2 linked regions of the Chelatococcus sp. YT9 genome follow. The protein of the gene in region 1 interacts with the protein of each later gene in a pairwise test. Links are inferred from orthologs where the notes say so. Each region holds a gene or a part of one and is shown on either strand. Other genes may lie near its edges.

The links.
Region 2: the proteins of pheT (region 1) and secD interact in binary tests that used the Escherichia coli proteins (3 or more experiments, as listed by UniProt). The link is inferred for Chelatococcus sp. YT9 from one-to-one orthologs.

What each region holds. Positions count from the first base shown.
Region 1 is NZ_JAHBRW010000001.1:797,692-802,414, forward strand. Bases 1,209-4,259 are described here. They hold pheT (phenylalanine--tRNA ligase subunit beta), read left to right. Parts: upstream 1,209-1,547; coding sequence 1,548-3,971; downstream 3,972-4,259. Other genes in these bases: pheS (phenylalanine--tRNA ligase subunit alpha), read left to right, coding at 1,209-1,422; KIO76_RS03700 (BQ00720 family protein), read right to left, coding at 4,091-4,259. Outside these bases: rplT (50S ribosomal protein L20), read left to right, coding at 1-114; more of pheS, read left to right, coding at 340-1,208; more of KIO76_RS03700, read right to left, coding at 4,260-4,360; KIO76_RS03705 (Hsp20 family protein), read right to left, coding at 4,561-4,723.
Region 2 is NZ_JAHBRW010000001.1:66,091-70,613, reverse strand. Bases 715-3,565 are described here. They hold secD (protein translocase subunit SecD), read left to right. Parts: upstream 715-1,258; coding sequence 1,259-2,872; downstream 2,873-3,565. Other genes in these bases: secF (protein translocase subunit SecF), read left to right, coding at 2,890-3,565; yajC (preprotein translocase subunit YajC), read left to right, coding at 966-1,241; KIO76_RS00310 (ATP-binding protein), read right to left, coding at 715-728. Also shown: more of KIO76_RS00310, read right to left, coding at 1-714; more of secF, read left to right, coding at 3,566-3,852; KIO76_RS00290 (Mth938-like domain-containing protein), read left to right, coding at 3,864-4,250; KIO76_RS00285 (phytoene/squalene synthase family protein), read left to right, coding at 4,256-4,523. UniProt on the Escherichia coli protein: Part of the Sec protein translocase complex. Interacts with the SecYEG preprotein conducting channel. SecDF uses the proton motive force (PMF) to complete protein translocation after the ATP-dependent function of SecA.

The sequences.
Region 1 (4,723 bases):
GGCAAGGCAGGGGTCGAGATGGATCGCAAGGTGCTGTCCGATATCGCCATTCGCGAGCCGGACGCCTTCAAGGCGATCGTCGAGAAGGCGAAGGCCGCGCTTCCCGCGGCCTGATCGCGAGGGGCGCTTCGACCGCCCTCTCTCGCCATACCGAGGCCTATCACGTTCGGCGGCAGCATTGCCGCCGGGCGTTTTGTTGCGTCTCGGGCTTTTTTCGTCCCCGGGCCGCGCCGACTGTCATCGACGTGCCATCGTGCCACCGGCAATTGCTCCAGCAATTGCCCGAGATGCGGGCTTCCGCATCATGAGGCCGACCGCGTCACGCCGCCGAGGGAAATGATGAGCGACCTGTCCGGGCTCGAAACCACCATTACATCAGCCATTGCGGCCGCCGGAGACGAGGCCACCCTGGAAGCCGTGCGCATCGCCGCGCTTGGCAAGAAGGGCTCGATTTCCGAGCTCCTGAAGACGCTCGGCGCCATGACGCCGGAGGAGCGGCGGGAGAAGGGGCCTGTTATCAATGGCCTGCGCGACCGGGTGTCCTCCGCGCTCGCAGCGCGCAAGACCGCGCTGGCCGAGAAGGCCCTGGAGGCGCGGCTTGCCTCCGAGCGTGTCGACGTCACGCTGCCCGTGCAGGAAGGCCCGGAGACCCGTGGCCGCATCCATCCGATCAGCCAAGTCATGGACGAGCTCACGGCGATCTTCGCGGACATGGGCTTCTCCATCGCCGAGGGGCCTGACGTCGAAACCGATTTCTACAATTTCACGGCGCTCAACTTCCCCGTCGGCCATCCCGCACGAGAGATGCACGACACCTTCTTCTTCGCGCCGGACGAGACGGGCACCCGCAAGCTCCTGCGCACGCATACGAGCCCCGTTCAGATCCGCACGATGCTGTCGAAGAAGCCGCCCATCCGCGTGATCTGCCCCGGCCGCACCTATCGCTGCGACAGCGACCAGACCCACACCCCGATGTTCCACCAGGTCGAGGGGCTCGTCATCGACAAGACGTCCCATCTCGGCCATCTCAAGTGGATCCTCGAGGAGTTCTGCAAGACCTTCTTCGAGGTCGACAGCGTCAAGATGCGCTTCCGCCCGTCGTTCTTCCCCTTCACCGAGCCGTCGGCGGAGGTGGATATCCAGTGCTCGCGCAAGGGTGGCGACATCCGCTTCGGCGAGGGCGAGGACTGGCTGGAGATCCTCGGCTGCGGGATGGTGCACCCGAATGTCATTCGGAACTGCGGCCTCGATCCGGACGAGTACCAGGGCTTCGCCTGGGGCATGGGCATCGACCGCATCGCCATGCTGAAATACGGCATGCCGGACCTGCGCCCCTTCTTCGAGGCCGACGTGCGCTGGCTAAGCCACTACGGCTTCCGCCCGCTCGACCTGCCGACACTGGCAGGCGGACTGTCGACCTGAGCCTTCGCTGAACGACAATACCCTGTCATGGCCGGGCGTGGCCCGGCCCTTCCGATCTCAAAGGCCTGACCTATTGATCGGCACCCTCGGCTAAGCCGAGGTGACGGGTGAGAGGATGAAAGATTATGAAATTCACGCTCTCCTGGCTGAAGGACCATCTCGACACCGAGGCTGACGCTGATGAGGTCGCTGCCGTCCTCAACCGCATCGGGCTCGAGGTCGAAGGCATCGAGGACAAGGCCAAGGCGCTTGCGCCTTATGTGATCGCGCGTGTCATCTCGGCGGTCCAGCATCCCAATGCCGATCGCCTGCGGGTCTGCATGGTCGACACGGGCGACGGCAACCCGATCCAGGTGGTCTGTGGGGCGCCGAATGCCCGCGCGGACATGATCTCGGTCTTCGCGCCACCCGGCACCTATATCCCCGGCAAGAACATCACCCTCGGCAAGGGCGTCATCCGTGGCGTCGAGTCGAACGGCATGCTCTGCTCTGAGGCCGAGCTCGAATTATCCGAGGACCACGATGGCATCATCGACCTGCCCGCTGACGCACCGGTGGGCACCAGCTACGCCACCTGGGCGAAGCTCGACGATGCCGTGATCGAAATCGCGGTGACACCAAACCGTCCCGACGCGCTCGGCATCGCCGGCATCGCGCGCGATCTCGCGGCGGCGGGGCTGGGGCGCCTCAATACACCGCCAGTCGCGACCATTCCCGGCGAGGGCTTCTGCCCGGTGGAGGTCTCGCTCGCGTTCGCGGAAGACGATATCCATCTCTCGCCAGCCTTCGCCCTGCGGCTCGTGCGCGGCGTCAAGAACGGCCCCTCCCCGGAGTGGCTGCAGAAGCGGCTGAAGGCCATAGGCCTGCGCCCCATCAACGCGCTCGTCGATATCACCAACTACGTCACCTTCGATCGTGGCCGGCCGCTGCACGTGTTCGACGCCGCCAAGGTCAAGGGCGACCTCGTCGTACGGCGCGCTGAGGAGGGCGAGGAGATCCTCGCGCTCGACGGCAAGACCTACAAGCTCGACCCCAGCATGGTCGTCATCGCTGACGACAACGGCATCGAGTCCCTCGCCGGGATCATGGGCGGCGAGGCGTCCGGCTGCGATGAGGCCACGACCGATGTGCTGATCGAGTCGGCGCTGTGGGACGCGCTGAACATCGCGCAGACCGGCCGTAAGCTCGGCATCATCACCGATGCGCGCTATCGCTTCGAGCGCGGGGTCGATCCCGCCTTCACCCTGCCGGGCATCGAGCTTGCGACGCGGCTCGTTCTTGATCTGTGCGGCGGCGTGCCAACGGAGGTGACGCTGGCAGGCGCCATACGCGACACCCACGCCCCCATCACGTTTCCCTGGAGCGAGGTGAAGCGCCTCAGCGGGCTCGACCTGCCACAAGGAGAGATGGAGAAGCACCTCGTCGCGCTGGGCTTCAGCGTCGACAATCAAGGTGACACGGCCCAGGTGGATGCGCCGTCCTGGCGACCGGACATCGAGGGGAAGGCGGATCTCGCCGAGGAGATCATCCGCATCGCAGGGCTTGACCGTGTTGCCTCGACGCCCTTCCCGCGCCTCCATGCCGCCGTCGCCGAGCCAGTGCTGACACTGCTGCAGAAGCGCACCCGGCTTGCCAAGCGCGCGCTCGCGGCGCGTGGGCTCGTGGAAGCGGTCACGTGGTCGTTCATCAGCCATGAGGAAGCGACGCTCTTCGGCGGCGGCGACCCACGGCTCGCGCTCGCGAATCCGATCGCCGCAGACCTCTCCGACATGCGCCCCAACCTCATTCCAGGCCTCGTGAAGGCGCTGCAGCGGAACGCTGACCGCAGCTTCGCCGACGTGGCGCTGTTCGAGGTAGGCCAGGTCTTCGCCTCCGACGAACCGGAAGGCCAGACCATCACGGCCGTTGCTGTGCGACGTGGCACCGCCCATGCAGCCGGAGTCGGTCGGCGTTGGGACGCCGAGGCAAAGCCCGTCGACGTGTTTGACGCGAAGGGCGATGCGTTCGGCCTGCTGACAGCCCTTGGAATCGCGACCGCCGGTGTTCAGGTCGTCTCGGGCGGGCCCGCCTGGTACCATCCCGGCCGCTCGGCGACGCTGCAATTTGGACCGAAGGCCACCATTGGAGCCTTCGGTGAGCTCCATCCTCGCGTCCTCGCGGCGCTCGATGCCAAGGGTCCGATCGTCGCCTGCGAGATTACTCTGGATGTGCTGCCCGCGCCCAAAGCGAAACCGACCAAGGTCAAGCCGAAGCTTGCTCTGCCTGAATTCCAGCCCGTGACGCGCGACTTTGCCTTCGTCGTGGATTCCAGCGTGGCTGCGGCGGATATCATGCGCGCTGTCCAGGGTGCCGAACGCAACCTGATCACCGACACCTCGGTTTTCGATATCTATGAGGGCGCCGGGGTGGGTGAGGGCAAGAAGTCGGTGGCCGTCGCCATCGTGCTCCAGCCGACAGAGAAGACCTTGACAGATCAGGATATCGAAGCGGTTTCGGCCAAGGTTGTCGCCGCCGTTGCCAAGAAAACGGGCGCCACGCTACGCGGCTGATTCCGCCGGCCTTGCCCGACCTGATATTCCCGGAACGAAAAAGGCGGGCCCAAGGCCCGCCTTTGCAATATCGTCGCTCCATATGGCAGTTCACGCCGGAGCGGACGTGCGGACCCCCGTCAGTGGACGCTGATGGGCTCCAGGTTGTGCTCCCAGGCATTGGCAATGGCCGCGTCCCTGGAATCGGTCAGGAGGATGGGCGTGCCATCCGCCCCTAGCAGGGCGAAAAGCTCCAAGCCCGGCTGAATCTCTGGTGCCTGTGGAAACAGGCGGTTGAATTCCTCGGAGCGCATGGCACGCACATAGGCAACCTTGCCCTCGCCCGCAGCCGCCAGCGCGTCGCTGTCCTGAACGTCGCCGATAAACTCAAACGCATCACTATTGGTCATCGCGCCCTCCTGGGGCCGTCCTGAGACAGGTTCCTGTCGTAACCAGGACATGCCCGAAGCTATTGATCCAGGGCCGCTTCTTGTCGCTCGTGCCACCTGCCCGAGCGGAACGCGCCCTAGAGTAGCGGTCGTAAACTTGCATTATTCGAGCCAACATCCCTGCAGGCTGCGCCCAAATCGTTCCCAAAACCTTCACAGCGTCATCCACCGTCACGGGAGATGATGTCGATTCGCCGTATCACACGTTCCGATTCAGGACGCACGAGATCGACCGACAGCAAGCCATTCGATAGATCCGCGCCCATAACCTCCATGCCGTCGGCCAGAAAGAACGTGCGCTGGAACTGTCGCGCCGCGATCCCG
Region 2 (4,523 bases), 730 kb from region 1 along the record:
TTATGGAAGCCGAGCCAGAGCCCGAATCGGTCTGACAGGGAGACTTTTTCCTCGATCGCCTCGCCAGGATTGATGGCTGTGGAGCGTTCGTTGTCCATCATGTCCCGAGGCAGGAGGTGCCTGCGGTTTGAGGTGGCGTAGAACACGACATTATCGGGTCGCCCCTCGATGCCGCCTTCAAGCACAGCCTTAAGTGACTTGTAAGAGGTATCGTCCGTATCGAAGGACAGATCATCGCAGAAGATAATGAAGCGATGATGGGAATCGCGGATCAGGCCCATCAGGTTCGGCAGGCTCTCGATGTCCTCGCGGTGGATCTCGATGAGCTTCAACCGGCTGGCGTCGGTGGATTGCCCCGTATCCGAAAGGCGCTTGTTGGTCTCGGCGTGGACGGCCTTGACCAGCGACGATTTGCCCATGCCGCGCGCGCCCCAGAGGAGCGCGTTGTTGGCCGGAAGACCGCGGGCGAAGCGCTCGGTGTTTTCGGCGAGGGTGTCGCGCACCCGGTCGATGCCCCGCAGCAACGACATCTCCACGCGGTTCACACGCGGAACGGGCTGGAGCCGCGCCGGAGGGTGCCATACGAAAGCATCGGCGGAGGAAAGGTCGGTCGGGGCCGGCGGCGGTGGCGAAAGGCGCTCCAGGGCCTGGGCAATGCGCTCCAGCGTGAGGGCGAGCACGCTTTCGTGAAGGCCAGGATCTTCATGCTGCTGATTTTTCAACCCCATTATCAGCTTCTCCGTTTCGCTCCGCAAATCTTGACCGTTGGATATTGCCTTTCACAGGTGCGGTCCATGCTCTAAGCACACGGCTGGATTGCTTTCCATCGATCGATGGGTATAGTCCGCGCCTCATACAAACCGCACGCTTCCACCCGCCTTCAGTCGGGCCTTGTTTCGGAGGGACCTCTCGTGATCACGCCAGCCTTCGCCCAGTCCACGGCTCCTGCCGCTGGCGGGGGCGACATGCTCATTCAGTTCGTCCCGTTCATCCTCATCTTCGTCATCATGTGGTTCCTGATTCTCCGTCCTCAGCAGAAGCGGCAGAAGGCGCATCAGGAGATGATCAAGAACGTGCGCCGCGGCGATACGATCGTGACCTCGGGCGGCTTTATCGCCAAGGTGACGAAGGTGGTCGATGATGGGGAAGTCGAGGCTGAGATCGCGGATGGGGTCAAAGTGCGCGTGGTGCGTGGTATGATTTCGGATGTGCGTTCCAAGGCCGAGCCGGTCAAGAGCTGAGGCGGAGGCCGCCGCCCATGCTGCGCTATTCAAAAGCCAAGATCATCTCGATCCTCCTGTTGACGCTGCTTGGCTTCGCCTATGCGGCGCCAAACCTGTTTTCTGAGACAACGCGCGAGCGGATCGCGGCATCGGTGCCAAGCTGGATCCCCGCCTGGATCGTGCCGCATCGCGCCATGGTGCTCGGTCTTGACCTGCAAGGCGGCTCGCATGTTGTGCTGGAGGTCGACGAGAACGACCTGATCCGCACGCAGGTCAACAGCCTTCGCGACGACGTCCGCCGTATTCTCCGCGAGACGCGTATAGCGCCCCAGGGCGGTATCGTGGCGTTGCCGCGCGGCCTGCAGATGCGTGTGCCGAGCGAAGCCGATCGCCAGCGTCTGCTGGCGCGGCTCAATGAGCTGGCGCGCCCGGCGGGCAATGCCATCCTCGGCACGCCGGGGAACAGTACGATCAATGTGTCGGAAGGCGCGGACGGGCTCGTTCAGGTCACCTTGACCGACGTCGGTGTTACCGATCGGGTCCGACGCGCGGTAGACCAGACCATCGAGGTGCTTCGGCGCCGCGTCGATGCGCTGGGCACGACCGAGCCGAATATCCAGCGCGAGGGCGCCGGCCGCGTGCTGGTGCAGGTGCCGGGCCTACAGGATCCCCAGCGCCTTAAGGAAATTCTTGGCCGGACGGCAAAGCTGCAATTCCGCTTCATCGCGGAAGGCGGCGCGAATCCGGCCGACGTGGACATGATCCCGTCGCGTGACAATGCCGGTCAGCCGGTGCCTGTCGAGCGGCGGGTCATTGTCGAGGGCGAGGATCTGACCGATGCCCAGCCCGCCTTTGATTCGCAGACATCGCAGCCAATCGTGAACTTCCGCTTCAACCTTCGCGGGGCGCAGCGGTTCGGCCAAGCCACGTCGGAAGGTGTCGGGCGGCTCCTGGCCATCGTTCTTGATAATGAGGTGATCTCGGCGCCCCGCATCCAGACCCCGATCACGGGCGGTCAGGGCCAGATCTCAGGCAGCTTCAGCGTGCAGCAGGCCAATGATCTGGCAGTGCTGCTGCGTGCCGGTGCCCTGCCGGCCAAGCTCACGATCGTCGAGGAGCGCACGGTGGGACCTGGCCTCGGGCAGGACTCGATCGAGGCCGGGACCATGGCGATCTACGTCGCGACGATCTTCGTGGCGTTGTTCATGCTGGCGACGTACGGCCTGTTCGGCATTTTCGCGAACATCGCCCTGCTGGTCCATGTGGTCTTCATCCTGGCCCTGATGTCATTGCTTGGCGCGACGCTTACATTGCCGGGCATCGCGGGCATCGTGCTGACCATCGGCACCGCAGTCGATTCCAACGTGCTGATCTATGAGCGTATCAGGGAGGAGGCCCATGGCGGCCGGTCGATCATCTCGGCGATCGATGCGGGCTTCACCCGGGCCTTCGCGACGATCTTCGATTCCAATTCCACGATGTTGATCGCCGCCTTGATCCTGTTCTTCCTGGGATCAGGACCCGTGCGCGGCTTTGCTGTCGTCTTTATCCTCGGTATTTTGACCACGGTGATCACCGCGGTGACCATGACGCGCATGATGATCGCGTTGTGGTACCGCGTCGCCAGGCCGAAACAACTGCCGTTCTGAACCGGAGCTTTTCGCGCGTGCGCCTGATCCGCATCGTCCCCGACAACACAAAGTTCCGCTTCGTCCGCTTTCGGCGCGTCACGATCCCGTTTTCGGCTGCGATATCGGTTATCACCGTTATCCTTGCCCTGACGATCGGGCTGAACTTCGGCATCGACTTCAAAGGCGGTACTCTCGTCGAGATCCAGGCCCGCTCGGGCAAGGCCGATGTCGGCGCCATCCGCGAGGCGGCCGAGGGCTTCGGCTTCGGCACGCCGGAGGTGCAGGAGTTCGGCAATGCCGGCGGTGTGTCAATTCGCTTCCCCATTCAGGAGGGCGGCGAAGAGGCACAGGGAACGGTGGTCCAGAAGACGCGTGATGTGTTCGAGAAGGACTATGAGTTCCGTCGGGTCGAGACGGTCGGGCCCCGCGTTTCGGGTGAGCTGGTGCAATCCGGCACGCTCGGCGTCGTGCTCGCCATCATCGCGGTGCTTGCCTATCTCTGGTTCCGCTTCGAGCTCACCTTTGCCATCGGCGCCATCATCGGCACGATGCACGACATCCTTCTGACGGTCGGGTTCTTCGTCATCACGCAGATCGAGTTCAATATGACCTCGATAGCCGCGATTCTGACCATCGTGGGCTATTCGTTGAACGAAACAGTCGTGGTGTTCGACCGGACGCGCGAACTTCTGCGGCGATACAAGACCATGCCTATCGAGGAGCTGCTCGACCTGTCCGTGAATTCTACCCTCTCGCGCACCTCGATGACCGCGACCACGACGATTCTCTCGCTGGTCGCGCTGGTGGTGGTCGGCGGAGAGGCCATTCAGGGCTTTGCGCAGGTCATGCTGTTCGGCGTCTTCGTCTGCACCTATTCCGCAATGTATGTCTCCACGCCTGTGCTGATCTATCTCGGCATGCGCAGTGCGCGCGCGCCAGCTCCGGCGGCTCCGGCGCCCGCATCCGACAGCAAGAAGGCGCCGCGCCCGGCATCCTGACGGAGAGTGTAATGGCCGAGAGCCGACGTTACGACGGTTTCGTTCCCGGCCGCTTCAAGCTCGACGCCTACGGCAACGGCGGTTTCCGCTTCGCCGAGATGTCACACCGCGGCTCCATCCTGACCTTGCCGTCCGGCATCAAAGCCTGGGAGGTCACGGATGCGGATGAGCTTCGGATCGACCATTTCGCGCCGGTCATCGCCGAGGCGGCGGATATCGAACTCCTGTTGATAGGTACGGGCTCGGACATGGTTCCGCTGGCACCCGCTATCCGGCAGGCCCTCAGCGAGGCGGGCCTTAAAGTCGACGTCATGCAGACTGGGGCCGCGGCCCGCACCTACAACGTACTGCTCGCCGAAGACCGTCATGTCGCGGCCGCGCTGATCGCGGTAAGCTAGACATGATGGCCGACTGGGCTGGCCCGGGCGACGAAACTACCCTGGCGCCAGCGTTTTCCCATTGCGAGCAACTCGTCCGCGACAACGATATCGATCGCTTCCTCGCAGGCCTGTTCATTCCGGCCGACAAGAGGCGCTATTGCTTCGCGCTCTACGCTTTCAGCCATGAAATCGCGCGCGTCAGGGAATTGGTGAACTCACCACTGCCGGGGGAGCTTCGCTACCAGTGGTGGCGGGATGCACTTGGTGAGGAGGAGGCGCGCGGCGATGTCG